4 regions of the Labrys neptuniae genome follow, and region 2 is predicted to be linked to each of the others. Evidence: riboswitches for the same ligand, from Rfam matches in the RefSeq annotation. Region 2 holds a riboswitch; each other region holds the start of a gene.

Region 1 (7,791 bases), on a different contig from region 2:
CGGATCGAGCCCGGCGAGCGGGCTCGCAATCACGTTGCGGACCTGTTCGGCGGCGGCACTGGCATCGAGCAGGCCGAGTTCCGCGAGCCGGTCGAGCAGGGGTTGGAGGGTCTCGTCGCGGACCCCGCGCATCTGCAGATTGGCACGGGAGGTCAAATCGATCAGGCTATTGCCGAAGCGCCGGGCCGCCTCGGCCAGGGCGGCAGCACGCTCCGGAGCAAGTTCCCCGCCCGTCAGGCGCACGCGCACGATCAATCCGTCCCCCGAGCGCATCGGCCTGAGCGCCCCGGGACACCAGCCCTTGACCTGATTGGACGGTTCGCTCACGCCGCTCTCCCAGCCTCGTCCAGCAGGCGGCTGGCCGAATTACGGCGCGGCTGCCACAGCCCCCGGCGGATCGCCTCGGCCAGCCGCGCCCGGATCGCCCGGCCCGCGGCGGGATTGGCTGAAGCGAGGAAGGCCGCGACCTCCTCGTCCTCGACATAGGCTTCGTGCATGCGGTCGAAAGCGGCATTGGTGACGATGCCGGCCGTCGCCGAGAAGGCGAACAGCGAATCCATGGCATTGGCCATTTCGGCGGCGCCGGCATAGCCATGCGCCATCATGCCGTCGATCCAGCGCCGGCTGGCGGCGCGGCCATGCACGAGGCGGCCGACCTCCTCGCCGAGGCTGCGCAGGCGGGGCTTGTCAGGATTGGAAAGGTCGGCGTGATAAAGGGCGGCCTTGGCCCCCAGCGCCTCCAGCGCCGCCGCAAAGCCACCCTGATGGGCGGCGAAGGTGACGTCATCAAGGATGTCGATCTCGCGATGGTCCTGGCCATGCACATGGGCATCGGCGGCAGCGACCCGCTCGGCAAAGACGGAAGGCACGGCGTCACCTTCGATACCGGCGCCATAGGCATGGCTGCTGGCGGCGAGATAGTCGCGGCCGAGATCGGCCCTGTTATCCCAGGCTCCGCGTGCGATGCGATCGGTGATCCCCGCGCCATAGGCCGAGGGCGCAGCGCCGAAAATGCGCAGCGGCCGTTCGCCGCTTGCCTTCGCCGCGGCGGCCAGCGGGTTCCATTCGGCGCTTTCGTCGAGGGCGGCGACGGCCCTGACGACTTCGTCGAACAGTGTGATCTGCTGGGCGAATACGTCACGGAACAAGCCGGATATGCGCAGCGTCACGTCGACGCGCGGCCGGTCGAGCCGGGCCTGCGGCAGGATCTCGAAGCCAGAGACGCGATTGGAGCCGTTGTCCCATACCGGCTTGACGCCCAGCAGGGCCAGGGCCTGGGCAAGATCGTCGCCGCCGGTGCGCATGGTCGCCGAGCCCCACAGGTCGAACACGATGTTCCGGGGATAGTCGCCGTGATCCTGCAGATAACGCTGGATCAAGGCATCTGCCGCACGCGATCCAATCGCGTAGGCGGCACGGGTCGGAACCGCCCTTGGATCGAGCGTGGTGAGGTTGCGCCCGGTCGGCAGCACGTCGGCACGCCCGCGCGTCGGCGCCCCGGCGGGGCCGGGCCGCACGAAGCGTCCGTCGAGGCCGGCAAGAAGGCTGGCCATTTCGCTGTCGCCGCAACTGTCGAGACGCGCGGCCAAAGCCGGGCGCTCCTCCGCGCCGCTGGTGGCGGCGAGGACATCGAGGAGGTGGTCGCTCTCCTCCGGCCGACGTCCGAACACATGCAGGCCATCGCGGATCTGCAATTCCTTGACGTCGCACAGGAAGGCATCGAGGCGCGCCAGCGTCTCGTCCTCATCGAGGCCGGGTGCGATGCCACATTCGGCGGTGAGGCCGGTCTCCATGGCCCGCTCGATGATCTCACGCCTGAGATAGGTCATGCGGCGCTGATCGAGGCCGTCGGCGCTGGCATATTCGTCGATCAGGCGCTCGACCTCAATGGCGCCGCCGGAAAGGCCCGCCTCTCGCAGGGGTGGGGTGAGATGGCCGATGGTGACAGCCCCGAGCCGGCGCTTGGCCTGCGCCGCCTCGCCGGGATTGTTGACGATGAAGGGATAGAGCACCGGCACGGCTCCGGCGGCCAGCTCCGGAAAACACTGGGCGGAGAGCGCGGCCGCCTTACCGGGCAGCCATTCGAGCGTGCCATGGGTGCCGAGATGGATCATCGCATCGATGCCGAAAGCCTGGCGCAGCCACAGATAGAAGGCGAGATAGGCATGGCGCGGCGGCAGATCGGGCGAGTGGTGGTCGCCCTTGCGGTCAAGGGCCGAGCCGCGGTCCGGCTGCACCGCCACCGCGACATGGCCGCAGAGATGGCCGGCAAAGCGGAAGGCGCCGTCGAGGCAAAGGGGGTCGGCCGAGGGATCGCCCCATTGGGCCGCGAGCCTGTCGCGGAGGGCGGCAGGTAGGGTGTCGAGCCAGGCGGAATAGGCTGAGAGCGGGAGGGAAAGCGCCTTACCCTCCCCTGGAGGGGGAGGGTCGGACCGCAGGTTCGGGGTGGGGTGGGAATCACAACGGTCGAGGCAGTCACCCCACCCCGACGCTATGCGTCGACCCTCCCCCTCCAGGGGAGGGTATGACCGGCCCAACAACTCCAGCAGATCGGCACCGCTTTCCGGCAGGTCCCCCACCGCATAGCCCTCGTCGCGGAGCCGCTCCAGGATCGCCAGGGCCGAGGCGGGCGCATCGAGGCCGACGGCGTGGGCGAGACGGCCATCCGCGCCCGGATAGTTGGAGAGGATCAGACCAAGCCTGCGCTCCGTCCGCGCCTTGGCGCCGAGCCGAGCCCAGGCAGCGGCCTTGGCGGCCACTGCGGCGATGCGCTCGTCATGGGGGGCATGGGCGAGGCGGGTGAAGGCGCCCTCCTCGCGTTCGGCCTTGAAGGAGATCACGCCGGCCGAAAGGCGGCCGTCGAGCTCTGGCAGTGCGACATGCATGGCAAGGTCGCTGGCCGACATCCCGCGGGTCGAGGCCTCCCAGGCCTCCTGCGCCGAGGAAGAGGTGATCACCTGTAGGACCGGACAACCGGCTACGTCGAGCGGCGAGGCGCCATCGTCGTCCAGGGCCGAAAAGGCGGTGGCGTTGAGGATCACCGCCGGCTTGAGTTCCCTAAGCTGCCGGCGCACCCATTCCGCCGTTTCGCCATCCTTGAGCGAACCGACATAGAGGGCGGTAGCGGCCAAGCCTTCGGCATCAAGCGCCCGCACCAGGGCTTCGATGGGGGCAGTGTCAGCGGAGAGCAGGATGGAGCGGTAGAAGAGGATGACGACTTGGAGCGCGGACATCCTGTCCGCATCTTTCTCACCAATGCACCCCGTCAAAGGCGGACAAGATGTCCGCGCTCCGAGGAACACCCCGTATTTCGGCACGGCCACCGGCGCTTCCGGCTCGCCGAAATCGAGACCGCCCAGCCTGGCGGCATAGAGCAGCGAGGCCTGGGCATTCCGGGGGCCACCTTCGCGCCAGTACTGCGCGAGCCGGTCCAAGGCTTCCTGCGGCACGGTGGAGAGCTGAGACAGGCGCCCGTCGGGCCTGTCGTCACCGGGAATGAGGGCGAGCGCGATGCCATGGGTTCGCGCCGCCGCCGCCAGTTCCTCCACGCCATAGCGCCAATAGTCGAGGCCGCCGAGCAGGCGCACCACGATCGCCTTGGCATGGCGGGCCGTCTGATCGATGTAGAGGTCGACGGACATCGGATGGCGCAGCTTCTGCAGCGGCGCCAGGCGCAAATCGTCGAGGCCGGAAGCGGCTGCCAGGGCGAGGTCGCTGTCGGTCAGCGAGGCAAACACGATAGCGCCGGGTGCCTGACCCAGATCGATGGCGGCCTCGCTGGCATCGAGCGAACGCGTATCGGCCGGCAGCAGATGCATCATCCCTCCAGCGTCTTGCGGATGCCGGCCTGGTCGATGCCCTTCTCGCCGATGATGACGAGGCGGCTCGAACGGGTTTCCTCCGGCGCCCAGGCGCGGTCGAAATGCTGAGAGAAGCGGGCGCCGACGCCTTGGACCAGCATGCGCATCGGCTTGCCGTCGACGGCAACGAAACCCTTGATGCGCAGGATATCATGTTCCTCGGCCGCCGCCTTCAGCTTGCCCACCAGGGCATCGGCATCGAGGATGGCCGGCAGGTCGACGATGAAGGTGTCGAAATCGTCGTGGTCGTGCTCGGCTTCGTGATCGTGGTGGGAGGGACGCGCCTCCAGATCGTTCTCGGCCGCTGCCCCGAGCCCGAGCAGCACGGCGGCATCAATGCGGCCCTCGGAGGTGCGCACCACCTTGACGGCGCGCGGCACGGTCTTCTCGATGTCCTTCTCCACGCTGTCGGCCTCGCCGGCTGAGAGGAGATCAGCCTTGTTGAGCACGACGAGGTCGGCACAGAGGAGCTGGTCCTCATAGACCTCCTCGAGCGGATTGTCGTGGTCGAGGGAGGCATCGCCCTCGGCCTGGCGCTTCAATTCCTCCGGATCATCGGCGAAGCGGCCGGCTGCAACCGCGGCACCGTCGACCACGGCGATGACGCCGTCGACGGTGACGCGCGAGCGGATCGCCGGCCAGTTGAAGGCCTTGACCAGCGGCTTGGGCAGAGCGAGGCCGGAGGTCTCGATCACGATGTGCTCGGGTGCGTTCGGACGCGCCAGCAGCGTCTCCAAAGCCGGCACGAAATCGTCGGCCACCGTGCAGCAGATGCAGCCATTGGCGAGTTCGACTATGGCGTCTTCCGGGCAGCTCTCGATGCCGCAGGACTTCAGGATGTCGCCATCGACGCCGACATCGCCGAATTCATTGACGATCAGCGCCAGCCTGCGGCCATTGGCGGTGGCGAGCAGGTTGCGGATCAGCGTCGTCTTGCCGGCCCCGAGAAAGCCGGTGACGATGGTGCAGGGAACCTTGGTATGCGCGTTCATTCGGCGGCGTCCTTGAGAGTTGATAGGGGTGGGATGCGCGCGATCATGCTGCGCTTGAAGACTTCGGGACGGCCGCGCCAGGGCATCAGGCCGTCGCTGGAATGGGCCAGCAGCCCGATGCCGGTGAGAATGTCGGGGCCGCTCTCGGCGGTGAGGTCGCCGAAGACATAGGTCCAGGTACCGGGCGCCGACAGCGCCACCGTGCAGGAGCGCTTGCAGTTGCCCAGGCACTCGACAGGTTGCAGCTCGACGTCATCCGGCAGCATGCCGGCGAGCGCATCGCGCAACCGGGCGCCCTGGCGCGGCGCCTCGGGGTCATCGCCCTCGCGCCTGCAGGTCACGCAGACGAGCAGCCGGACTGGAAGAGGTGTTTCTGGCATCGGCCCTGTTCATCGCCGCCGAAGCGGATGGAGGGCGCGGGACCGACGGCAGGGCCGGCGATCGTCCGGGTAGACGGAACCGGCCTCCGAGGCGCCCCGCCCGGACCGGTGACAGCAGTGCGACCGGCAGGTCTCCTGGCTCGCAGCTCATCGCCTCCCGCCGCCTTCCCGGTCACCCAGTGGCCTCAAGGCGGGACGCTCGCCGCTTACAGTTGCGGGGGCAGCCGCGGCTTTGGCATCCAAGGCAGCCGTCGACCGGCCTCCTCTTATCCGCACCGCATTCCCTCTTCTCTCTTAACGAGAGACCGATCGTGGCTGACATAAGGGGTGCGCGGACAGGCTTGTCAATGTTCCCGCTTCCAAAGGAGGCGCAAAATCCGGCATAAAGGGCAGCAACGTCGCCGCACCAACGAGATTGCCATGCCCGAAGAGAAGCCGCCGGCACCGCCGCCCGAGCCGCAAAAGATCGACGTCATCTTCCGCGGCGGTTCGGTGACGGCTATCGGCGTCGTGCTCGCCTTCTCGCTCGGCTTCCTCAACAACTGGGCCTCGCAGCCGGGAACCTGGATCCCGGAAGACCTGGCAGCCGTCTTTCTCATCGGGGGCGGCATCGTCTTCCAGGTCTGGGCGCTGGCGGGCATGCTCTCGCCCACTTCACTGGAGGGAGCAGTCTATCGCCGCATCGTGCGCACCTTCATGATCGGCCTTATCCTCGTCTCGGTCGGCGTCCTTGTCGCCATCGCCGGCGACGCGCTCGGCTACAGCCGGATCTGGTTCAAGCAATAGTCAGGCCTTCCGAACGGGCGGCGACGTTTCTCGATCGTTTCCAGACTGCACAAACTCTCACGTCTGCGTTACCCGTCACCCCGGCGCCATGATTGCCGCCACAATTTGGCCTTCCCGCAATCGCCCACCAGAAGGCCGACGCCGATGGGCCCGGTTCTTCTGCCCGGCATCAGCCGCTGGAAGGCCTGCCCATGGTTGCCATCACCGTCAATTCGACCACCCACCAGCTCGACATCGAGCCCGAGACCCCTTTGCTCTGGGTCCTGCGCGATGAACTCGGCCTCACCGGCACCAAGTTCGGCTGCGGCATCGCCCAATGCGGCGCCTGCACCGTCCATGTGAACGGCGCCGCCATCCGTTCCTGCCAGACCCAGATCGGTGACGTCGACGGCGCCACCATCACCACGATCGAGGGCCTGTCGGCGGACGGCAAGCATCCGGTGCAGCAGGCCTGGCTGGCCGAGGACGTGCCGCAATGCGGCTATTGCCAGTCGGGCCAGATCATGGCCGCCGTCGCCTTCCTGAAGGACACGCCAGCGCCCACCGACGCGGATATCGACAACGGCATCACCAATATCTGTCGCTGCGGCACCTATCCGCGCATCCGCGCCGCCATCCACCGCGCCGCCGAACTGATGAAGGGGTGAGGCCATGAACGCGATCGACCGCACCTCCGCCGCGCTGAGCCGGCGCAGCTTTCTCGCCATCGGCCTCTCGGCCGCCGGCGGCCTGATGATCGGCGGGTTCATCCCCGATGCCGCCCACGCTCTGACCATTGCCGACGAGCCGTGGACCGGCACGGCCACTGACAGCGAGATCAACGCCTGGATCCTGATCGAACCCGACGACACCGTGATCATCCGCGTGGCGCAATCGGAAATGGGCGAAGGCATCTTCACGGCCCTGCCGATGATCGTCGCCGAGGAGCTCGGCTGCGATTGGGCCAGGGTGAGGCCCGAATACGCCTCGGCCAGCCGGAACCTGCGCGAGAACACCGTCTACAAGCGCATGGGCACCGGCGGTTCCGGCGCCGTGCGCCGCTCGCGCGAATTCCTGCAGGCGGCCGGCGCCAATGCCCGCGAGAGGCTGGTGCAGGCAGCTGCCGCGCGCTGGCAGGTGCCGGCCGAAAGCTGCAGCGTCGATGCCGGCAAGGTGCTACACCGGGCCAGCAATCGCAGCCTGCGCTTCGGCGAGCTTGCCGGCGAAGCCGCCAAGGTCACGCTCGCCAAGGAGCCGGCAATCAAGACGCCGGAACAGTTCACGCTGATCGGCAAGCCGCTGGCACGCCTGGATACGCCCCCCAAGCTGACGGGAACGGCAAAATTCGGCATCGACATCCGCCTGCCCGACATGGTCTATGCCGCCGTGGTGACCTGTCCCGTCTTCGGCGGCCGCGTGAAATCCCATGACGAAAGCGCCGTCAAGGGCCGCCGCGGCATCCTGGCCGTGGTGCCGATCGAAGGCGGCCTCGCCGTGGTGGCCGACCGGTTCTGGCGCGCCAAGGAAGCGGCGCTCGCCTTGCCGGTGATCTGGGAGGAGGGTCCGGCTGCCGAAACGGACAGCAAGCGCTTCGACGCCGACTATGTCGCCGCGCTCGACGGCCCTGCCGTCACGGCGCACAAGGAAGGCGACGTCGACACCGCCCTCGCCCGCGGCAAACGGGTCGACGCTCTCTACCAGGCCCCGCATCTCGCCCACGCGCCGATGGAACCGCTCAACTGCACCGCCCATGTCCATGACGGCAAGGTCGAGGTCTGGATGGGCACGCAGAAC
Region 2 (7,791 bases):
GCCGCTCGACCACGCGCGCCTCGCCGCCCTGGTGCTCGAAGCCTGTGCAGGCCTTGCCGACACCAACGCCGAAACGGTGCTGAACGAGACGCAGCGCAACCTCTATGACGGCATCAGCCAGGACGAACTGGCGCTGGCGCCGATCCTCGCCGCCCGCACCCTGATCGAGACCGAACCCGATTATGCCAAGGTCAGCGCCCGGCTGCTCAACGACAAGCTGCGCCGCGAAGCCCTCAGTTTCGTCGCGGGCCGTCCCGACCAGGCGACGCAGGCCGAGATGGCGAGCCGCTATGCCGAATATTTCCACGATTATGTCCGTGTCGGCATCGCCAACGAACTGCTCGATCCGGAACTCGGTCGCTTCGACCTCGCCCGCCTTGCAGCCTCCCTCAAGCCCGAGCGCGACTTGCAGTTCGACTATCTCGGCCTGCAGACCCTTTACGACCGTTACTTCCTGCATGTGCGGGGCACGCGCTTCGAGCTGCCGCAGGCCTTCTTCATGCGCGTGGCCATGGGCCTGGCCCTACGCGAGATCGACCGGGAAGCCCGCGCCATCGAGTTTTACGATCTTCTGTCCTCCTTCGACTTCATGGCCTCGACGCCCACCCTGTTCAATTCCGGAACGCTGCGCGCCCAGCTCTCCTCCTGCTTCCTGACCACCGTGTCCGACGACCTCGAAGGCATCTTCAAGGCGGTGAAGGACAACGCGCTGCTCGCCAAATATTCCGGTGGCCTCGGCAATGACTGGAGCAATGTGCGTGGGCTCGGCGCCCATATCAAAGGCACCAATGGCGAAAGCCAGGGCGTGGTGCCCTTCCTCAAGGTCGCCAACGATACCGCCATCGCCGTCAACCAGGGCGGCAAGCGCAAGGGCGCGGTCTGCGCCTATCTAGAGACCTGGCATGTCGACATCGAGGAGTTCCTCGATCTGCGCAAGAACACGGGTGACGACCGCCGCCGCACCCACGACATGAACACCGCCAACTGGGTGCCGGATCTGTTCATGGAACGTGTGGAGCAGGATGGCCCCTGGACCCTGTTCTCACCGGACGAAACGCCGGATCTGCACGATCTCTACGGCCCCGCCTTCAAGGCCGCCTATGAGGCGCATGAGGCACGCGCCGCGCGCGGCGAGCTGAAGGTCTCCAGGCAGGTCCGTGCCCAGGATCTATGGCGCAAGATGCTGACCATGCTGTTCGAGACCGGGCATCCCTGGATCACCTTCAAGGATCCCTGCAATATCCGCTCGCCCCAGCGTCACGTCGGGGTGGTGCACTCCTCGAACCTGTGCACCGAGATCACGCTGAACACCTCCCATGACGAGGTTGCCGTGTGCAATCTCGGCTCGGTCAACCTCGCTGCCCATGTCGATGCCAGGGGCCTGATGTTCGACAAGCTCAGGGCGACGGTGACGACGGCGATGCGCATGCTCGACAACGTCATCGACATCAATTTCTACACCATTCCCGAGGCACGGCGCTCCAACCTCAGGCACCGGCCCGTCGGCTTGGGCATCATGGGCTTCCAGGATGCGCTGCAGACCCTGCGCCTGCCCTACGCCTCCGAAGCCGCCGTGCGGTTCGCCGACGAGAGCATGGAAGCCGTATCCTTCCACGCCATCTCGGCCTCGACGGATCTGGCGGCCGAGCGCGGTCGCTATCCCAGCTTCGAGGGCTCGCTGTGGTCGCAGGGCATCCTGCCGATCGACTCGGTGGGCCTGCTGGCCGAAACGCGCCAGGGCGCAAGCTTCGACGTGAGCTCCACCCTGGCCTGGGACGCGTTGCGCCAGCGCGTGAAGACGGTCGGCATGCGCAATTCCAACACCATGGCGATCGCGCCGACGGCGACGATCTCCAACATCTGCGGCGTCTCGCAATCGATCGAGCCGGCCTATCAGAACCTCTTCGTCAAATCGAACATGTCGGGGGATTTCACGGTGGTGACCTCGGCCCTGGTCCGCGATCTCAAGACGCGCGGCCTGTGGGACGAGGTCATGATTTCCGATCTCAAATATTTCGATGGCTCGCTCGGACAGATCGATCGCATCCCCGAGGATCTGAAGGCTCTCTATGCCACCGCTTTCGAGATCGACACGGCCTGGCTGATCGAAGCCGCGGCGCGGCGGCAGAAATGGATCGACCAAGCCCAGTCGCTCAACCTCTACATTGCCAATCCCTCCGGCAAGAAGCTCGACACGCTCTACCGCCTGGCCTGGAAGCGTGGCCTGAAGACGACCTATTACCTGCGCTCGCGCTCGGCCACCCATGTCGAGAAATCGACGCTGAAGGGCACCGACGGCAAGCTCAACGCCGTCTCCGCCACGGTGCCGCAGGCGGCCGCGCCGATCCTGATCGAGGCTCAGCCGGACCTGGCTGCATCGGAAGCCTGGGGCAAGGCCTGCTCCATCCACGATCCCGATTGCGAGGCGTGCCAGTGAGCCGAGAACAGGGTGGAATGCGCTCCAAGAGTTCGTCCGCCAATAAGTGCCTCGAATTGGCTCGACCTTTGTCATTGCCGGGCTTGACCCGGCAATCCAGTTCCCTCCTCCGGACGACGAAGTGCGGTTCCTGGATGCCCGGGTCAAGCCCGGGCATGACAAAGGTGCCGCTTCAGTTACTTCCGGACAATGTCTCCGATGAGAAGAAAACGATGACGATGCTCGACTGGTCCGAACCCACCTCGCCCGCAAGCCAGCTTCCCCTGCCGCAGGGCGCGGCAGATGCAACCGGCCTTGGCGCCATCGACCGCAAGGGCGGCCGCGTCACGGTCGACGAGAAGCGCATGATCAATGCCCGTGCCGACGTGAACCAGCTGCTGCCGCTCAAATACAAATGGGCGTGGGAGAAATATCTCGCCGGCTGCAACAATCACTGGATGCCGACCGAGGTCTCGATGCAGGCCGACATCGCGCTGTGGAAGTCGCGTGACGGCCTGACCGAGGACGAGCGGCGCATGCTCAAGCGCAATCTCGGTTTCTTCGCCGCCTCCGAGAGCCTGGTCGCCAACAACATCGTGCTGGCGATCTACCGCCACCTCACCAATCCCGAATGCCGGCAATATCTGCTGCGCCAGGCTTTCGAGGAGGCGGTGCACACCCATACCTTCCAATACATCGTCGAGAGCCTGGGGCTCGACGAGGGCGAACTCTTCAACATGTATCGCGAGGTCCCCTCGATCACCGACAAGGCCGCCTGGGCGCTCAAGCACACCCAGCATCTCGACGATCCCGATTTCAAGACCGGCACGCCGGATGCCGACCAGGCCTTCCTGCGCGACCTCGTCGCCTTCTACGTCATCTTCGAGGGCATGTGGTTCTATACCGGCTTTGCCCAGATCCTCTCGCTCGGCCGGCGCAACAAGATGGTGGGGATCGCCGAGCAGTATCAATACATCCTGCGCGACGAGAGCATCCATCTCAATTTCGGCATCGACGTGATCAACCAGATCAGACATGAGAACCCGCATCTGTGGACGCTGACCTTCCAGGCCGATCTGCAGCGGATGATCCGCGAGGCCGCCGAGCTGGAAGCCGCCTATGGCCGGGATACCATGCCGCGCGGCTTTCTCGGCCTCAACGCGGTGTCGTGCGAACAATATATGCGTTTCATCGCCAACAGGCGCTGCGCCCAGCTCGGCCTCATGCCGGTATTTCCTGATGTCGAGAACCCCTTCCCCTGGATGAGCGAGGCGATGGACCTGAAGAAGGAGAAGAACTTCTTCGAGACGCGCGTCATCGAATATCAGAACGGCGGTGCGCTGAGCTGGGATTGATGGCGGGCATTCAAGGAGCAGGCCATTGGGCAGGAATTGCATTCCCTTGTCGTCGGGCGCGCGCTGCCCCTCACCTTACCTCTCCCCGTAAGAACGGGGCGAGGGGGCGCACGCGTAGCGAATAGTCTTCAAAACTCTCATCTCGCTCTGCCGGTGGGCGAGATGACGGGTTTTCGGCATTAAACTCGACGCCGGAGTCTCCTCGCCCCGTTCTTACGGGGAGAGGTAAGGTGAGGGGCAGCGCTACCGAGAATAATTTCATTCGCGCTTAAGCACCGCGCAAATACCTCGAAAAGAGCGTGATTGGTTGCTTTGTCGTTCCCCGCCGCGCGGGGGATGATGGACATTCGGTGTCCCCTTCCCGACCTGCCTCTCCAAGCCCTCGACAACAATGTCCTGAACACACCATCATCCGTCGCATCGTCTCTAGTCGGCGCGCCGACTCGATGTATTCTAATCCTCATTCGAGGTGCCGGTCCGCTCCCAAGGCGGCCCGGAGAATTGGGAAGCCGGTCCAAATCCGGCGCTGCCCCCGCAACGGTAGAGGAGAAGATCGCGGCAGGTGCCACTGGGTCGGGAAGACCTGGGAAGGCGTCGCGATCGGGCCGGAAGGCCGCTCCTGAGCCCGGAAACCAGCCCCGATGAAAACCGACGGACGCGGTGGGCGTTCCGGAAGGAGGTTCGGCTGTGCCTTTTCACCGGCGCAGACCGCCGGGCCGCTTTCCCCTCCCGCCGTCAAGTCAACGCATTGGTTGTCACGCGGGATTTTGACATGACAGCGCATCAGGACATGCTGGGCCGTCTCCGGACCCATCAGCCGGGCACGACACTCGAGGGCAAATTCTACACCGACCCGGAATTCTTCCGGCTGGATATGGAGAACATCTGGTATCGCGAATGGCTGTTCGCGGGCCATGACTGCGAGCTCGGCAAGCCGGGCAGCTATTTCACCCTCCAGGTCGGCGATTATCCGGTGATCGTGCTGCGCTCCGGCGACGGCGCCATCCGCGCCTTTCACAATTCCTGCCGGCACCGCGGATCGCGCCTGTGCGCAGCGGCAAGCGGCAGTGTCGCCAAGCTGGTCTGCCCCTATCATCAATGGACCTACGAACTCGACGGCCGCCTGCTGTTCGCCCGCGACATGGGGCCGGGCTTCGACGCGACGCAATACGGGCTCAAGCCGGTCCATTGCGAGAGCGTGGCCGGCTACATCTGGATCTGCCTCGCCAAGGAGGCGCCGGATTTCGAGACCTTCCGGGCCGGCGCCATGCCCTATCTGGCACCGCATGGCCTGAAGAACGCCAAGGTCGCCTTCGAAAGCACCATCGTCGAAAAGGGCAATTGGAAGCTGGTCTGGGAGAACAACCGCGAATGCTATCATTGCGCGGGCAACCATCCCGAACTCTGCCGCACCTTCCCCGAGGCCCCGACCGTAACGGGCGTGCAGGGCGCCGACAAGGATCCGCTCATCGGCCAGCATTGGCGGCGCTGCGAGGAAGCCGGCCTGCCCAGCACTTTCAGCATTTCCGGTGACGGCCAGTTCCGCATGGCGCGCATGCCGCTGTTGCGCAATGCCGTCAGCTACACGATGTCCGGCAAGCCGGCCGTGCAGCGCCCCCTCAGCCCAACGATCGAGGAAGGCAATATCGGCGCCCTCCTGCTCTTCCACTATCCCACCACCTGGAACCACGTGCTGGGCGACCATGCCGTGAGCTTCCGCGTGCTTCCGATCGGGCCGAGGGAAACCCAGGTCACCACCAAATGGCTGGTGCACAAGGATGCGGTCGAAGGGGTCGACTATAATCTCGATGAACTCACCCATGTCTGGCAGATGACCAACGACCAGGACCGCCAGATCGTCGAGGAAAACCAGCTCGGCGTCTCCTCGCCCGTCTACACACCCGGCCCCTACGCCCCCGAACACGAGGGCGGCGTGATGCAGTTCGTCGAATGGTATCGCAACGCCATGGAAGCGGCGCTGGGTAATGACGGCGTCCGCCTGCGCAGCGTGGCCTGAGGCCTTTTCACCCTCCCCTGGAGGGGGAGGGTCGGACGAAGTCCGGGGTGGGGTGAGAAACACAGCAGCCGACGAAAACACCCCACCCCGACGCTTCGCGTCGCCCCTCCCGCTCCAGGGGAGGGTGTTAGCAAAACCGATATATACAGGGGTAGACACCATGCCGACGTCCTCCGCAGCCCTGGCGAAATTCAGGCATATCGACGAAACGCCGCCCTGGAACGATCAGAGCCAGGCACTCGAATGCGTTTCGATCATCCATGAGGGCCGCGATGTCGCGACCTTCACCTTCCGCGCCGCCGAACAGGGGTGGTTCCGCTACGAGCCCGGCCAGTTCATCACGCTGGAGATCCCGGCCGAGGCCGGGCCGGTGCTGCGCACCTATACGCTGTCGTCGAGCCCTTCCCGCCCGCTTTCGATCAGCGTCACCGCCAAGGCGCAGGCCACCAGCATCGGCACGCGCTGGATGCTGGACAACCTCAAACCCGGCACGCGGTTGAAGGCCTACGGCCCGCTCGGCGAGTTCAGCTTCTCTCGTCATCCGGCCGAAAAATACCTCTTCATCTCGGCCGGCTCGGGCATCACGCCGATGATGTCGATGACCCGTTTTGCCGAAGACCACGGCGCCGCCACCGATATCGCTTTCGTCAACTGCGCACGCCGGCCCGGCGAGATCATCTTCCGCCAGGAACTGGAACGCATGGCCGGACGCATGCAGCGCCTCCGCCTCGCCTGGATCGTGGAAGAGACCGAGGCCCATGAAGCCTGGACCGGCTTCCAGGGTCGGCTCAACGCCCCGGCCCTACGCCTGATCGCACCGGATTTCCGCGAGCGCGAAGTGTTCTGCTGCGGCCCCGCGCCCTTCATGGCAGCGGTCAAGGACATGCTCGAAGCCAATGGCTACGACATGCGCCGCTATCATGAAGAGAGCTTCCAGCCGGCCGAAACGCCAATGGAGGAAGTCGGTGCGGACGAGGCCCTTGCCGGCGAAGCCAGCGTGGCCTTCACCAAATCCGGCATCGAGGTGCCGGCCTCCAGCCGCGACACCATTCTCCAACTCGCCCGTGGCGCCGGCCTCAACATTCCGACCGGCTGCACCATGGGCCTGTGCGGCACCTGCAAGGTGCAATGCCTGTCGGGGGAGACCGCGATGACCCATCAGGGCGGCATTCGCGAGGAGGAAATCGCCGCCGGCCTGGTGCTGGCTTGCTGCACCAGGCCGCTCGGCCGCGTCGAGATCGAGGCCTGAGATGACGATCGCCGCGCAGAACACCGTCGATGTCGACGCCGCCATCGTGCACTCCATCCTGCGGGCCACTCGGGATGATGGCCCCGTCATGCCCGAGGAGCGGGCCCGTACCCTCCTGCTGGCCTGGATCCTCAGCCGTGAAGACGGCGCGGACCTGGCCAGGGAAGCCGCCGATTTGAAAGTCCTGCTGCTCGAGGCCTCGACATCGGACAATCCGCTGCTGCCGCATCTGAGCAGCCTGCTCGACGAGGTGCGCGATCATGCCGGCCGGCGACGGGGCCGGCGACGTTTGCGGGCGGATGCCTGAAGAAGCGGACGAGACGTCCGCGGTCCCAGCCGAGGCGTTTCCCGCATGATACCGGACAGCATAGCGCTTGCTTTATGCTAGATAGAAGAGGTGCTGTCATTCCCGGCGCCGCCGCAGGCGGTGGGAAGGGAATCCAGGGCCGAGGCATGTCGCTCACAGCCCCTGGATCCCCTTCCCTCGCTTCGCTCGCCGGGGATGACAGGCCCGTCTTTCTAACCGGGTACGACACCTGCATTGTCTGCACCGGAGCCGTGGACTCCTGTCTGACCTTCCTATCCATCCCGCAATCCCAGACAGAAAACCGGCGCTTCCAGGACAGTTCACCTTGACCTCGCCTTTCTCGGCGCTATCATATAAGGATATCTTGATATCGTAATTCCGTTATAGGAGCTCGTTATGAGCGCTCCGGTCGAAGCCCTGTTCGCCGCGCCTGCCCAGACCGATCGG
Region 3 (7,791 bases), on a different contig from region 2:
GGAGAGGTCGGCGTCGACTTCGGTCGAAACGCGCCCGGGAACGAGCTTGGTGAGTTCCGCACCGAAGGAAACGGCGAGGCGATCGGCGATGGCTGCGACGACGCCGTCCTTGCCGCCACCCTGCTTGCTGCCCCAGCTCACGGCTTCCGCGATCAAATGGTCATAGGCCGGCATTTCGGCTGCTTTGAGCAGCAGGCTCGGATTGGTGGTGCAGTCCACCGGCTTGAGCGCCTTGATCGAGTCGATATCGCCGGTATCGGCGACCACGACCGTCATGGCACGCAATTGTTCGAGTTTCGAAGCCATATGTTACGTCCTTGTTCACAGAGCTTGTTAGCGTCCCGTCACGGACCATAGACCCCAGCCCCGGCGGCGTCATCAGTTATCATGCCTGTTTTTCTGCCTCGCCGTCGGAGCGGGCAAGAGAGCACGGTGCGGCAGACATTTGCCGCCTCGAACATGCCTCGGATGATCCTCCAGGCTGCCTATCAAGATATGGCTCCGTTGCCGGGAGATACAAGGCGACTGCGGTACGCGGATCACTTGCGGCAGCAGATGATGAAGCGCTGGTAGAGATAGGTGCGCAGCCGGTTGCGCAGATTCGCCCGGCGCCTCTGGGCAGCGGCGATCGGCCGATGCGAGGAGACCACGACATCCCTGAAACCGGCCTGCTCCAGGAGCGGCAGGAGATCGGTGCTCCGCAGTCCCCGGCCAAAAGGCAGCCGCTCCATGATGCGGGCATGGCGTTCGCCCATCGCGCCATCATAGTAGGGATCGGCGCCACCGAGGCGATCGATCAGGGCGATGAGCCTGGACGCCATGCGTCCGGTCCTGGTCGGTCTCGCCCAATCCCCGTCGAAGAACAGCAATCTGCCGCCCGGCTTCAGCACGCGATGCCAATCGGCGAAGGCCTTCTGCGGCTCGGTCAGCGTCCAGACCAGATGCCGGCAGACGACGGCATCATAGGCGCCTTCCGGTTCCATGGTGTTTTCGGCGTCGCCGAGCCGGAAGCGCAGGCGCTGTCGCCCGGCATGCTTGCGCCGGGCGACAGCCAGCATCGCCTCGGAAAAATCCAGGGCCGTGACCTCGTGGCCGAGCGCCAGCAGCAGCTTGGTGATCTCGCCCGTGCCGCAGGCGAGGTCGAGAACCCGGCGCGGATCGCTGCCGAGATGATCGCGGATCGCCGCAGCCCAGGCCTCGAATTCCGGACCTTCGGGAATGTGATGCCCGAAGGCGCGGTCGAAGGTTTCCGACCGCCCCGACCAGTAATCGCGGATCTCTTCCTTGAGATCGTAATTCGCGGTGCCGGTGCTGGTCATCTGACGGTTCTCTCCATCTGTTGGCGGATGCGGGTCATGACGCCGCCGCGATCCAGCCCGCCCGCGGTGCCGGAAGATCCGGATGCCGATAGCGAATGAAGCAGCCTCCCGCGCCGTCGCGAACGATTTCGGCGGCGACACCGAAGACCGACTGGATGCGCGCCGCCGTCAGCACCTCGGACGGAGGACCGATCGCCTCGATCCGTCCCGCCTGCATCAGGGCAATGCGGTCGCAGAACATCGCCGCGTGGTTGAGGTCATGCAGGGCCGCCACCACGGTGAGGTTCTGACGGTGCACCAGATGCAAAAGGCCGATCTGGTGGCCGATATCGAGATGATTGGTGGGTTCGTCGAGAAGCAGGATCTCCGGCTGCTGCGCCAGGGCACGAGCGATGTGGAGGCGCTGGCGTTCCCCACCGGAGAGCGTGTGCCACAGGCGACCGGCAAGGGCGGTCATCGCCACCTCCTCGAGCGCGAGGTCGACGATGGCATCGTCCTGGTTCGACCAGGGCGTGAAGGCCCCCAGATGCGGTGTTCGCCCAAGCTCCACGGCCTGGCGGGCGGTAATGCGCTCGGCCGTCTCGGCCTGCTGTTCGACCAGGGCGATGCGGCGTGCGACTTCGCGGCGAGCGAGGCCATGGAGCGGCTGGCCCGAGAGAAGCACCTGCCCCCCCTGCGGACGGCGAATGCCGGCCAGCAGGGACATCAGGCTGGTCTTGCCCGAACCGTTCGGGCCGATGATGCCGAGCAACTCGCCCGGACGGACCTCCAGCGATACTCCGTGCAGGATCGAGACCCCACCAGCCGACCAGGACAGATCGTGGGCCGACAGGCTCATGCCGTCGCCTTTCTTTGGCTGAGGATGAGAGCGAAAGCCGGCGCACCGACCAGAGCCGTGATCACGCCGATCGGCAGAACCTGGCCGGGGATGATGATGCGGGACAGAATGTCGGCGATGATCATGAAGACGGCGCCGATCAAGGCGCTGGCCGGCAGCAGGCGCCCATGGCGCACGCCCACAACCATCCGCGCCGCATGGGGGATCACCAGCCCGACGAAGCCGATCGATCCGACGATACTGACCATCACGGCCGTCATCATCGCCGCAACACCGACGAGCACGACATAGGCGCGCCGGACGGAGATGCCGAGGGACGCCGCCGATTCCGTGCCGAAGGTGAAGGCATCGAGCGCGCGGGCATGCCACAGGCAGACCAGCAGCCCTACGGCCGTGACCGGCAGCGCCAGCCAGACGTCGGGCCAGCGTACACCCGAGAGATTGCCCAGCAACCAGAACATGATGCCGCGCGCCTGTTCGGCATTGGCCGCCTTGGTAACGATGAAGGAGGTCAGGGCATTGAAGAGCTGGGATCCGGCGACCCCGGCCAGGATCACCGCGCCGGTGCCGCGGCCCGAGCGCATCGCCAGCAAGGCGACGAAGCCGAAGGCCGTCAGCGCACCGAGAAAGGCGCCGGCGGGCAGGCTCAGGACCCCTGCCCCGAGGCCGAGGATGACGACCCCGACCGCTCCCGTCGATGCCCCAGCTGAGATGCCGAGGACATAGGGGTCGGCCAGGACGTTGCGCAGCAGCGACTGCAGCACGACGCCCGACAACGCCAGGGCCGCGCCGCAGCAGGCCGCGACGACCGCGCGGCTCAGCCGGTAGTTCCACACGATGCCTTCATCGATGCGATCCAGACCATAGCCGGCGCCCCACAGGCGGTTGGCAGCCGTCTTGGCGACGACGTCCATCGGAATGGCCGTCTCGCCAATGGCGGCGCCCAGCCAGAGGGCCAGCACGAGCACCGCCAGCGCCAGCATCCCGATCGCCAGCAATCGTGTGACGGGGCGATTCATCTCAGCGCTTCAGGCCGAAACGCTGGATGGCATCGGCGAGCATCTCGATGCCCTCGACGACGCGCACGCTCGGCTGCATCGCCTGCACGTCCATCTCCACGACATGGCCCTGCTTGACCGCCGGCATCAGGCTTGCCACCGGATCGGTCTTGAGAAAGTTGAGCTTCACGGCGATGTCGTCGGCCGGATAGCGGCGACGATCCATCCGGCCGGCGACGATGATGGTCGGATCGGCCTTGGCGATGGTCTCCCAGCCGACGCTCGGCCACTCCTCCTCGCTCTCCACGACGTTCCGCACACCCAACGCGGACATGATATAGCCCGGCACGCTGTTCTTGCCGGCCATATAGGGATCGACGTCGACCTTGGCGCTCGAGAACCAGAAGGCGGCGGAGACCTTGCCATCGCCGGCCGCGATCTTGAGGCGGGCGGCTTCCTCACGCGCTTTCAGCTCGGCGACGACTTTCGCCCCGCGCTCCTGCACGTCGAAGATCTCGGCAAGCTCGGTGATCTCCCGATAGACCAGATCCATGGTGAAGAGGGTGCCGCGCGTGCCGTCGCCGCCGCTGGAATTGTCCTTGCCGACGCAATCGGCGGGCGAAACATAGGTCGGGATGCCAAGTTCCTCGAACTGCTCGGGCTTGCCGACAATACCGCTGGGCCCGACATGCCATTGGAACTGCGCCGTCACAAGATCCGGCTTCCTGGCGATCACGCTTTCGAAGCTCGGATCATTGTCGGCCAGACGCGGAATTTTGGCATTGGCCGCTTCATAGCCGGGCAATACAGGGCCGAACCACACCGCCGTGCCGACGACCTTGTCGGCCAGGCCGAGGAGATAGAGAACCTCCGTGCTGCTCTGGCCGACGGAAACGGTGCGCTGCGGCGCATGCTCGAAGGTGACGGTGCGGCCGCAATTGGTGAGCTTGAGGGGATATTTCGTTGCCTGCGCAGCCGCCGGATCGATACCCAGCGCCAAGCCGAAGCTGGCCGCAAGCATGACGGCGAAGCTGGACCAGCGGGCCTTGCTCGTTGAAAGGATCATGACGTTCTCTCGTTTCGCGATAAGGGAAGCAGCGGTCTTCAGCACCAGCCGAATACCGTGAGGTTTCCTCAGGCCAGGCTGTGGCAAAGGACGTGAGCGTGCGAAGCGGAGGGAACAGGCGGGCAAGCGCCCGAAACGTCGGGAAGAAACGTCACATTGTCTCCTGTTCCGGGCATCCCCGCCCGTGACATGGGATTGATCGATATGACGGCAGGTTTCCTGGCTCGCGGATAAAGGCCTTGCATCTGCCTTCCCATGGGAGACCCACAGTGGCATGGCGCCTTTCGCGCCACGGGGATACTTGGCAATCCGCCTACAGTTGCGGGGGCAGCCACGGCATGGGCATTTAGAAAGCCGAACCGTGTTCCCTATTACTCCCGACGGGCTCGCACCCGACGGGAACCGTCACCGCACAGTTATCGGGGCGTCACGACCGCGGTCAAGCGAATATGCAAAGCGAACGGCCCCTGATGCCGTGCCCTGCCTTCCCGCGTCAGGCCCGACAAGCCAGGAAGCCCTGTTCGATCACGTCCTTCGGCAGGTTGCGCCCGATGAAGACCAGGCGGCTTCGGCGCTCCTCCTCGGGCTTCCAGGCACGCTGATGATCGCCTTCGAGCAGCATGTGCACGCCCTGCACGACGAAGCGCTGCGGATCGCCATCGAAGGCGACGATGCCCTTCAGGCGCAGCATGTCCGTGCCGAACTGTTGCACGATCATGTTGAGCCAGGGCATGAATTTGCCGGGATCGAGCGGCTCCTGGGACACGAGAGCGAAGCTGCCGACATGATCGTCATGGTCGTGGTCATGGAAACCCTCGAGGAAATCAGGCTCGGCTTCGAGGATACGGTCGAGGTCGAACGCGCCGCGGCCGAGCACCTTGTCGAGCGCGATGTCGCAACGCCGGGTCTCGTGGAGAGTGGCGGTGGGATTGATGCGACGGATCCGCTTCAACACCCGATCGAGTTCCTCTGCCGTGACCAGATCGATCTTGTTGAGGAGGATCGTGTCGGCGAAGGCAAGCTGCTCCTGCGCCTCATGCGCCGTCTCGATCTCGCCGAGCAAATGCCGGGCGTCGACCACGGTGACGATGGAGTCGAGCTGGGTCTTGGCGCGCACATCGTCATCGACGAAGAACGTCTGGGCAACCGGTGCGGGATCGGCCAGCCCGGTCGTCTCGATCAGGATGGCATCGAAGCGGTCGCGCCGACGCATCAGGCCCTCGATGATGCGAATGAGGTCGCCGCGCACCGTGCAGCAGATACAGCCATTGTTCATCTCGAAGATTTCCTCGTCGGTATCCACGACAAGGTCATTGTCGATGCCGACTTCGCCGAACTCATTGACGATGACCGCATATTTCCTGCCGTGGCTCTCGGTCAGGATACGGTTGAGAAGCGTGGTCTTGCCTGCCCCGAGATAGCCGGTGAGGACGGTGACGGGTGTCTGCGGCGCGGGCTGCATGATGTCGGAATTCCTTGATCCGTTGCGGATGCCCCGCAGCATGTCGCTGCCGAGAGGCCTCATTGAATTTTGATTTATATGAAACGTTATAACATAACTATCACAATCGCAAGTGAGCTCTCACCATCGTCACCCCAGCAATCGCCACGCAGGTGGGCAGAGGCTTGCTGGCATTCTCGACCGTGATCATTCCACCGGATTTGTCTGCCAGCAGAGGAAATCCATGCGGGAAATTTTCGAATCACGGCCCTTGTCGGATAAGCCTCACGCTTCACCCTGCAATGGAATCAGGCACCAAGGTGCATCCTGCCGGCATGACCCTCTCCTCTCCGCGAGATCCTCTCGCCATCCTCAATAGCGTGTTCGGCTACGCCGCCTTTCGCGGCCAGCAGGAGGCGGTGGTGCGCCATGTCACCGGAGGGGGCGATGCGGTGGTGCTGTTCCCGACGGGAGCCGGCAAGTCGCTGTGCTACCAGATCCCGGCTCTGTGCCGGCGCGGCGTCGGCATCGTGGTCTCGCCACTGATCGCGCTGATGCGCGACCAGGTCGAGGCACTCAAGCAGGCCGGCGTGCGGGCGGCGGCGCTCAACTCCTCCCTGTCGCGCGAGGAGGCCTATAAGGTCCGCCGTTCCCTGATGGACGGCAAGCTCGACCTCCTCTATGTCGCGCCCGAGCGCGTGGCGACGCAAGGTTTCCAGGCCCTGATCGCCGATGCCGACATCGCGCTCTTCGCCATCGACGAGGCCCATTGCGTCAGCCAGTGGGGCCACGACTTCCGGCCCGAATATCGCGAGCTAGGCGGCCTCGCCGCGTCCTTCCCCGGCGTGCCGCGCATCGCCCTCACCGCCACGGCCGATCCGGTTACCCGTGCCGACATCATCGAGCGGCTCGGCCTCAACCAGGCCGAGGTCTTCGCCACCAGCTTCGACCGGCCCAACATCAGCTACGCCATCGTCGAGCGCGACAATGCCCGCCGGCAATTGCTCGCCTTCCTGGCCGGGCACAAAGGCAATAGCGGTATCGTCTACTGCCTGTCGCGCGCCAAGGTCGAGGAGACGGCGCAATGGCTGAACGAGCAGGGTATCCGCGCTCTGCCCTATCATGCCGGCCTGGAAGCAGCTGTTCGCAGCGCCAACCAGGACGCCTTCCTGGAGGAGGAAGGCCTCTGCCTGGTCGCCACGGTCGCCTTCGGCATGGGCATCGACAAGCCTGACGTGCGCTATGTCGCCCATCTCGATATCCCCGCTTCGGTGGAAGCCTATTACCAGGAGACGGGCCGCGCCGGCCGCGATGGCCTGCCCTCGGATGCCTGGATGAGCTACGGCATGGCCGATGTGGTGCAGCGCCGCCGCATGATCCAGGAGGGCAATGCGCCGGAGACGGTGAAGCGGGTCGAACTCGGCAAGCTCAACGCTTTGCTCGGCATCTGCGAAACCGCCGAGTGCCGGCGCAAGGCAATCCTCGCCCATTTCGGCGAGACCCATCCCGGCCGCTGCGGCAATTGCGATACCTGCCTTTCGCCGGTCGAGAGCTGGGACGGCACCGATGCCGCCGTCAAGGCGATGGCCGCGATCTACCGCACCGGCCAGATGTTCGGTGCCGCCCATATTATCGACGTGCTCACCGGCAAGGTCACGGAGAAGGTCCAGCGCTTCGGCCATGACAACCAGCCCGTCTTCGGGGCGGGCAAGGACATCGAGGCGCGCACCTGGCAGTCGGTGCTGCGCCAGCTCACCGCGGCCGGCCTCGTCAATGTCAACCACGAGGCCCATGGCGCCCTGATCCTGGCCGAGGAGGCGCGAGCCGTGTTCAAGGGCGAGCGGCAGATCGTCTTCCGTCGCGACCGCCCCCGCAAGAGCACCGAGACCAAACGCGCCCGGCGCGGCGAGATCGAGATGTCGGAACGCGACGGCGCCTTGTTTGCTGCCCTTCGGGCGGAGCGCAGCCGCCTCGCCCGCGAGCAGGGCGTGCCGCCCTACATGATCTTCGCCGACACCACCTTGCGCGCCATGGCGAGCGAGCGCCCCGGCAGCCTGCCGGAATTTCTGGCCCTGCCTGGCGTAGGCCAGGCAAAGCTGGAGCGCTATGGCGAAGTCTTCCTGGAAGTC
Region 4 (7,791 bases), on a different contig from region 2:
AAATCGGTGTCGCGCTCACGCATGAAGGAGAGCGCGGAGGTCGGGTCGATGATCACCCGCGACAACCGGGCCGGATCGAGCATGCCTTCTTCGAGGTCGAAATCCCAGGAGCGGTTCTGCTGGGCCATCAGGCGGCGCTGCAGCCGGTTGGCCAGGCGTGCCACCACGCCCGACAGGCTGGAAAGCTGCTTGTCGAGATAGGCCCGCAGGCGATCGAGTTCCTCGGGGTCGCACAGATCCGCCGCCTCGACGATCTCGTCGAAGCGGGTGGTGAAAGCTTTGTAGTCGCTGGCGCGACGCTCATTGTCGCGATGCTCTGGCGGCCGCCAGGGTTGGGCCGCTTCCTCGGCATCGCCCGTCTCGGTATCGTCCGGCAGGTCGGAGGAGGGCGATTCGGCGTCCTGCGTCTCGCCGTCCTGGGATTCCTCATCCTCGCTCTCGGTTTCCTCGAGCTTCATGGATTCGGAATCGTCCTGGACCTCGCCCTGGTTTTCCTGGTTCTCGCCTTCCTGCTCGCTCTCGGCGTCGTTGTCGCGGTCGTCGGAATCGTCGCTGTCGGCCTGGGCTTCCTCGGACAGGCCCATATGGGTCAGGAGGTCGTTCATGGCCCGGGCGAAGGCGCGCTGATTCTCGATCACGCTGTCGAGGCGGGCGAGGTCCTTGCCGGCCTTCTCTTCGATGAGAGGGCGCCACAGATCCACCAGCTTGCGCGCCGGCTCGGGCGGGGCAAGGCCGGTCAGCTTCTCGCGCACCATCAAGGCGAGGGCATCCTCGACGGGCGCTTCCTCGCGGACACGGATGTCCTCATATTTGCCGCCGCGGAAATAGCGGTCCTCGAGCATGGCGGTGAGGTTGTTGGCCACCCCGGCCATGCGGCGTGAACCGATCGACTCGCAGCGGGCCTGCTCGACGGCATCGAACACGCTGCGCGCCTGCTCGTTCTGCGGGGCGTGGCGACGATGCACTGCCGGGTCATGGCAGGCGAGACGGAGCGCCATCGCATCGGCCTGGCCGCGCACGATCGCCGCGACATGGGCGTCGAGCTTGCGCGGCGGCTCGGCCAGGCGCGCCTTGTCGGCCATCAGCAAGGGCTTTTCCGAAGCGAAGGTCACTTCGAGATCCGGTTTGCGGGCGATGGCGCGCAAGGCCCCGGCGACGGAGCGCTTGAAGGCGTCGTTTGGAACGTCCTTGGGCTTTTCGCCGGGCTTGCGGTTCGTCGTGGTCATGATGCCGTCAATCCTGGGAGCGCGGACGTCCTCGTCCGCTCTTCCTCTCTTGCGAGCGTGGTATTTCCAGGGGCGGACGAGGACGTCCGCGCTCCGGGTTACGTCAGCGCGACGTTGACCGAGCTTTCGGCCAGCTCCGCCCCGAAGGCGCGCTGGTAGAACTCGGCCACGAGGCTGCGTTCGAGCTCGTCGCACTTGTTGAGGAAGGTGACGCGGAAGGCAAAGCCGATATCGTGGAAGATATTGGCGTTCTCGGCCCAGGTCAGCACCGTACGCGGCGACATCACGGTGGAGAGATCCCCATTCATGAAGGCGTTGCGGGTGAGATCGGCCACGCGCACCATCTTGTTGACGATGTCGCGGCCGTTCGGGCTCTTCTGATAGTGCTTGGCCTTGGCCAGCACGATGTCGACTTCCTTGTCATGCGGCAAATAGTTCAGCGTGGTCACGATCGACCAGCGGTCCATCTGGCCCTGGTTGATCTGCTGGGTGCCGTGATAGAGGCCGGAAGTGTCGCCCAGGCCCACCGTGTTGGTGGTGGCGAACAGGCGGAAGGCCGGGTGGGGGCGGATCACGCGCTTCTGGTCGAGCAGGGTCAGCTTGCCTGAGATTTCCAGCACGCGCTGGATCACGAACATCACGTCGGGCCGGCCGGCGTCATATTCGTCGAACACCAAAGCGATGTTGTTCTGCAGGGCCCAGGGCAGCATGCCGTCGCGGAACTCGGTGACCTGCTTGCCGTCCTTGAGGACGATGGCGTCCTTGCCGACAAGGTCGATACGCGAGACGTGGCTGTCGAGATTGATGCGCACGCAGGGCCAGTTGAGGCGGGCAGCGACCTGCTCGATATGCGTCGATTTGCCCGTGCCGTGATAGCCCGTGACCATTACGCGGCGATTGTGGGCGAAGCCCGCCAGGATCGCCAGGGTCGTCGGCTTGTCGAAAAGGTAATCGGGATCGAGGTCCGGGACGTGGTCGGAGGACTGGGAATAGGCCGGTACTTCGAGATCCGTATCGAAACCAAACAGCTTTTTGGCCGAAACCATGATGTCCGGCAGATTGGCCGGTGTCGTTGCGTCAGTCATTATGCCTTCCTTGGCTGGCGCCAGGGCGGCGCAGCCGACAATCAGTTCCAGCGGGCCGGACGATGCCGGCCCTGGAGTAAAAGCGCACTTTTACTCCAACTCCCTGGTTCGACGCGTCTTTGCGATTTGAAGCTGGTCATTCAAATCACAAAACGCCTTGGCCGAATTTCCCTGTCTCGCCAGGCGGGGCATGGGACGCTCGACGTCGTCTCGACGATCTGGCGGAGATTTCCCGGATTGGACACGCTCCAAGCCCGGAAGCCTCGCCGGTGTTGCGGGCGCTCAGCAGAGCCCGGCGCTACGCAGCGTATTATAGGCCTGGATGATCCCGCGCAATTTATCTTCGCTGGATCGGTCCCCGCCATTGGCATCGGGATGGAGACGTTTGACCAGCGTCTTGTAGCGCGCCTTGATTTCCGGGCCGCTGGCCGTTTCCGGCAGATCGAGCGCGTCGAGGGCCTTGCGCTCCAGCAATTTCAGCCGCCGTCTCTCGGGTTCGGGCGTCCCTTGCGGGCGGCGGAAGCCGTGATCCTCGTCGAAGAAACCGAAGCCGTCATGGATCTCGGGGCCGGGTTGCGGCCCTTCGCCGCGCTTCTTGGCCCAGGGATTGACCCCCATCGTCCAGGTCGGGCGATGGCCGGTGGCGGCATCGCGCTGATAGGCGCTCACCGAGTCGTCCGGCAGGCCGGCGAAATAATTGTAGGTCTTGTTGTAGTCGCGCACATGTTCCAGGCAGAAATGCCAGAACTGGCCTTCGCGGTTGCGCCCCTTGGGCGCGCGAAATTCGCCGGCGTTCCTACAACCGGCATGTTCGCATAGCCGTACGCTCGCCGGCTGGACCTCTTCGGCCCTTGGGCGCACCCGGATGCGATCAAACAAGGGCGAGTCCAGATCCATAATGACACACTATGCGAGGGTGAACACAAATGGGCAAGCGCGAGCTTGGACGCAAGAGCGTTTTGTAACTTGAACGAAGCACATCAAATCGCAAAAACGCTTCAGCCAATCCATGGGAATGGCTTGGAGCCAGAAAGCGAAAGCAACCAAGCATTCATAGCTGAGCACGCTTTGCCCTGGGGTTAATCGAGGCGAAATGCCGCTGCAGAATTTGAAATATGGGGTCCGCTGACCCGAAAAAGAAAGAGGCCGCCCAAATGGCGGCCCAAGTCTTAGGGAGGAAACGCCCAAGGAGGGCAGTGGGGGAGCGCAAAGGCGCATCCGCCACGTCCCTAAAGTGATCCTCATCGGTTCATTTCGCAAGTGCGAAATGAAATAAATTTTGAAAACCGGCCTGAAATCGGGCCAGTGTTGTAAAAATGCGACGTTTGACGCGGTTGACCGGCCTCTTTTCAGTGGCGAGCGGGGGCCTGCAGCAGTTTCTGTGCTGCAATGCCGAAGGCGATCCCCAGCGTTGCCCAAAGCACGGCATGGATGCCGAGTGAGGCGATACGGAACTTCCACAACACCGTGGCCGAAAAATCAGCCGGGATGTCGTTGACCGTCGGCAAGATCTCCATGGCCACCACCATCACCACCAGATAGGCTGCCACCCCCACGAGGTTGGCGTTCCAGCGGCCGAGGCTGGCGGCGAGCCGGTTCGCGGTGCCCAGCGCCGCCGCCATCGTCACGAGGGACAGCAGGATCAAGCCGAAATAGAAGGCGGTGCGCAGGCCGATCGTGTCGGGATTGCCGACGGCCGGTGGATTGGCGGGATATTTGATCTGCGGCACCACCATGATGGCGGCGAAGCCGATGACGGCGATCAATCCGGCGGTTGCGCGCGGGCTGAGGCTGCCGATCCGGCCCTGCGCGAAGGCAAAGATCAGGGCGAAGATGCCGCCGAGCGCTGCGCCATAGGCGACCATGCCTGTGACGAGCCCGTAGCTGGCCTGGACCGGCCGGCTGACCGGCTCTTCCTCGTGTTCATGGGCTGCGGTCGTCTGCGCAGCGCCGGGAGCCGGCGCAGCTGTCGGAGCGGGCGCCGGCTCGGATGCGTGGCTTTCCTCGAAAGCGATGGCTGCGTCGACCTGGGGTTCACCGAACACCCAGGCGAAGCCAGACGCAAACAGTCCGGCCAGGATGCCGATCAGCATCCCCCGGATCAAAAGCGATCTAACCATGTCGTGTGTCCAAGCGCCCTAGTGGCAGGGGAAGCCGAGCAGATGGCGAGCGTCATGCACGAATTCGTGGATGTAGACGCCGGGAATCAGCGAGGTTGCGCCCTGTTCGGCGCCGACGAAATAGATGGCGAGCACGGCCAGGAGCACGGTAAAGAGCGCCCAGGGCAGGATCTCGCGGACCGGGATGGCGATCGGCTGCTGGGCGACGGGTGCCAGAGTTGCGGTGGTCATGAAAAGCTCCTTGGGATTACGCGTCCCGTTACGAGTCATGCTGCCTTGGAAGAGGTCTGACTTCCGGATTGACGCCGCAGCGCCGCCGTTCACAGTGGCGCGACCGTGCCGGAATTCCACCGGCTTCCCACCCTTGGCAAAGCTCTTCCATAAGAGCCCAAGTCACGGATATGTCAATATTCCGGAAGCGACTTTATCTTGGGGAAATGCCTTCATGACGCCACGCCTGACCCTGCTGTGCCATGGCGCGACGCCCACACTGCGTGCGGCGGGGTTTCCGCTCGACGAGGCGCTCGACGCAAGGGGGGCACAGGCGGCCCGGGACCTGCAGTGGCGTTTTGCCAAGGCGACCCGCATCCTGAGCAGTCCGGCGCTCAGGGCCCGCCAGACGGCGCAGGCCCTCGGCTTCGAACCCGAGATCAACGAGGCACTGCGCGAATGCGACCATGGCCGCTGGTCGGGGCTTGGCCTGGAGGCGGTGGCCGCCGCCGAGCCCGAAGCGCTTGGGGCGTGGCTGACCGATCCGCAGGCCTGCCCGCATGGCGGAGAGAGCATTGCGGCCCTGATCGCGCGGGTCGGCGCCTGGCTCGATGGCGGGCGGTTCGAGGGCTTCACCCTGGCCGTTACTCATGCCTCGGTGTTGCGCGCGGCGATCATTCATGTCCTCGGCAGCGAGCCTCGTTCCTTCTGGCGCATCGAGGCCGCTCCGCTGGCGCGCGCCGATCTCAGGCCTTCTGCCCGCGGCTGGTCGCTGCGGCTGGAGACATAGAGGCGCTCCGGCTGGGCCTTCCCGCAGTGCTGCTTTTCCTTTTTCGTCATTGGCATGTCGCCGGGCCTTTTGTAGACACGCCTCTGACGGGTTAGTCGCCCAAACAGGATTGATGTCATGCGCGTTGCAATGATCGGTACGGGTTATGTCGGCCTGGTGACGGGGGCGTGCCTCGCCGATTTCGGCCATGTCGTCACCTGCGTCGACAAGGATCCGGCCAAGATCGAGGGCCTGCTGGCCGGCCGCATGCCGATCTACGAGCCGGGCCTGGAGGATCTGGTGGCGCGCAATGTGCGCGAGAAGCGCCTGTCCTTCACCACCGAGCTCGCCCCCGCCGTGCGCGATGCAGCCGTGGTGTTCCTGGCCGTCGGCACGCCCTCGCGCCGCGGCGACGGCCATGCGGACCTGTCCTATGTCTATGGGGCGGTACGCGAGATCGCCGCGGCGGTCGAGGGCTTCACGGTGGTGGTGACCAAGTCGACCGTGCCGGTCGGCACTGGGGACGAGGTCGAGCGGCTGATCCGCGAGGTCCGGCCCGACGCCGATGTCCGCGTGGTCTCAAACCCCGAATTCCTACGCGAAGGGGCGGCGATCGAGGATTTCAAGCGCCCCGACCGCATCGTGGTCGGCACCGAGGACGAACGGGCCAAGGAGGTGATGGCCGAGGTCTATCGCCCGCTCCATCTCAACCAGGGGCCGCTGCTGTTCACGGCCCGGCGCACCTCCGAACTGATCAAATACGCTGCCAACGCCTTCCTGGCGACCAAGGTCACCTTCATCAACGAGATCGCGGATCTGTGCGAGAAGGCCGGCGCCAATGTGCAGGAGGTGGCGCGCGGCATCGGCCTCGATAACCGCATCGGCTCCAAATTCCTGCATGCCGGGCCGGGCTTCGGCGGCTCGTGTTTTCCCAAGGATACGCTGGCACTCCTGCGCACCGGCCAGGAGCATGGCGTGCCCCTGCGCATCGTGGAAGCGGTGGTCGGCGTCAACGATGCCCGCAAGGCGGCGATGGCCCGCCGCGTCATCGCGGCCCTCGACGGCAATATCGCCGGCAAGACGGTGGCCCTGCTCGGCCTTGCCTTCAAGCCGAACACCGACGACATGCGCGACAGCCCCTCGATCCCGATCGTGCTCGCCTTGCAGGACAAGGGAGCCAAGGTTCGTGCCTATGATCCCCAGGCGATGGAGGAGGCCCACAAGGTTCTGAGCGATGTCGACTATCGCTCCAGTGCCTATGACTGTCTCGATGGTGCCGATGTCGCGGTGATCGTCACCGAATGGGACGAGTTCCGGGCGCTCGACCTCGAGCGGGTCAAGAACCTGCTCACGCAGCCGGTGATCGTGGACCTGCGCAACATCTACCGGCTCGAAGACATGAAGCGGCACGGCTTCCGCTATGAGAGCATCGGGCGCGAGGGGACGGCGCCCTGAGCTGACGACATTCCCGCATATTTGCGCAAACCGGCGCAGGCGCGGCGCTGCTGGCTTCAGAAGCCAGCGAGAGGGCCTCGCCTCGTTTCTGAGGTGAAGCCGGCACCGCCGGTTCGCACCGATCGGAATGTAGCCAAGCGGGTGTCAAGCACGGGCGCGAGAAATGACGGTGCTGTTGCGGATTTGCACCAAGTCCCAACTCATGGTTGCAGGGCGCCGATCTTGATTGGATCAAAGCGCTAAGAATTATCATACTATAAGGCTCACACGGCGATTCGACCGCGATTCCGGCCGGTGGAGCGCTGAACAGGATCTCCGACCCTGCCCTGGCGGCGCAGGCTGGGAAATCCTGCAAAATTTCCAGACGCCAGCTCCAGTGCCCGCGACAAGGCCATTAGCCATGCGGGCGGCTTGGCTGAGGCGCGTTGCTTGCGAGGATGTTCATGTCGAGGTTGCGTCGCAGAATGGGTCGGCTGGCCGCCGGCGTGCTGGCATTGGCGGCCTTCGAGGGGACGGGTGCTGCGCTCGCCCAGCAAATGCCGGCCATGCCGGTCACGGTGGCCAACCCGGTCGCCCGCAAGATCACCGAATCGGTCGAATTCACCGGTCGCTTCCAGGCCTGGCCGCAGGTGAACATCACCTCACGCGTCACCGGCTATCTCGACAAGTCGAGCTTCGTGGAAGGTTCCCTCGTCAAGGAGGGCGACGTGCTGTTTGCGATCGATCCGCGCCCGTTCCAGGCCGCAGTCGACCAGGCGGCCGCCCAGGTGAAGATCACACAGACCCGGATCGACCTGACCAAGGCCAATCTGGCGCGTGCTGAAGCCCTGAAGAAGACCGGCAACGTTACCGATGCCACCTACCAGGCCAACCTCCAGGCCTATCAGGAAGCGGCCGCCTCGATCGATTCGGCCAGCGCGGCGCTG

What was found. Region 2 has a riboswitch for cobalamin ahead of ABXS05_RS33085 (aromatic ring-hydroxylating oxygenase subunit alpha). Riboswitches for the same ligand answer to the same signal wherever they lie in the genome.
Region 1: another riboswitch for cobalamin. It lies ahead of ABXS05_RS20910 (DUF1636 family protein); the one in region 2 lies ahead of ABXS05_RS33085 (aromatic ring-hydroxylating oxygenase subunit alpha).
Region 3: another riboswitch for cobalamin. It lies ahead of ABXS05_RS11675 (ABC transporter substrate-binding protein); the one in region 2 lies ahead of ABXS05_RS33085 (aromatic ring-hydroxylating oxygenase subunit alpha).
Region 4: another riboswitch for cobalamin. It lies ahead of ABXS05_RS28040 (CbtB domain-containing protein); the one in region 2 lies ahead of ABXS05_RS33085 (aromatic ring-hydroxylating oxygenase subunit alpha).

The regions. Positions count from the first base shown of each region.
Region 1 covers NZ_JBFNQD010000007.1:233,672-241,462, forward strand. Annotated here, with positions in the region: gene cobG (precorrin-3B synthase) at 1-327, opposite strand, end outside; gene cobN (cobaltochelatase subunit CobN) at 324-3,818, opposite strand; gene cobW (cobalamin biosynthesis protein CobW) at 3,818-4,852, opposite strand; gene ABXS05_RS20910 (DUF1636 family protein) at 4,849-5,232, opposite strand; cobalamin riboswitch at 5,341-5,557, opposite strand; gene ABXS05_RS20915 (putative sulfate exporter family transporter) at 5,653-6,018, shown strand; gene ABXS05_RS20920 ((2Fe-2S)-binding protein) at 6,210-6,665, shown strand; gene ABXS05_RS20925 (xanthine dehydrogenase family protein molybdopterin-binding subunit) at 6,670-7,791, shown strand, end outside.
Region 2 covers NZ_JBFNQD010000027.1:6,147-13,937, forward strand. Annotated here, with positions in the region: gene ABXS05_RS33075 (ribonucleoside-diphosphate reductase subunit alpha) at 1-2,437, shown strand, start outside; gene ABXS05_RS33080 (ribonucleotide-diphosphate reductase subunit beta) at 2,656-3,771, shown strand; cobalamin riboswitch at 4,222-4,426, shown strand; gene ABXS05_RS33085 (aromatic ring-hydroxylating oxygenase subunit alpha) at 4,544-5,788, shown strand; gene ABXS05_RS33090 (FAD-binding oxidoreductase) at 5,949-7,037, shown strand; gene ABXS05_RS33095 (hypothetical protein) at 7,039-7,344, shown strand; gene metH (methionine synthase) at 7,741-7,791, shown strand, end outside.
Region 3 covers NZ_JBFNQD010000003.1:193,322-201,112, forward strand. Annotated here, with positions in the region: gene tal (transaldolase) at 1-306, opposite strand, end outside; gene ABXS05_RS11660 (class I SAM-dependent methyltransferase) at 540-1,319, opposite strand; gene ABXS05_RS11665 (ABC transporter ATP-binding protein) at 1,354-2,157, opposite strand; gene ABXS05_RS11670 (FecCD family ABC transporter permease) at 2,154-3,176, opposite strand; gene ABXS05_RS11675 (ABC transporter substrate-binding protein) at 3,178-4,221, opposite strand; cobalamin riboswitch at 4,414-4,643, opposite strand; gene ABXS05_RS11680 (CobW family GTP-binding protein) at 4,715-5,683, opposite strand; gene recQ (DNA helicase RecQ) at 5,965-7,791, shown strand, end outside.
Region 4 covers NZ_JBFNQD010000014.1:65,739-73,529, forward strand. Annotated here, with positions in the region: gene cobT (cobaltochelatase subunit CobT) at 1-1,226, opposite strand, end outside; gene cobS (cobaltochelatase subunit CobS) at 1,325-2,311, opposite strand; gene ABXS05_RS28030 (J domain-containing protein) at 2,594-3,190, opposite strand; gene ABXS05_RS28035 (CbtA family protein) at 3,661-4,431, opposite strand; gene ABXS05_RS28040 (CbtB domain-containing protein) at 4,450-4,662, opposite strand; cobalamin riboswitch at 4,693-4,839, opposite strand; gene ABXS05_RS28045 (histidine phosphatase family protein) at 4,877-5,431, shown strand; gene ABXS05_RS28050 (UDP-glucose dehydrogenase family protein) at 5,549-6,865, shown strand; gene ABXS05_RS28055 (efflux RND transporter periplasmic adaptor subunit) at 7,309-7,791, shown strand, end outside.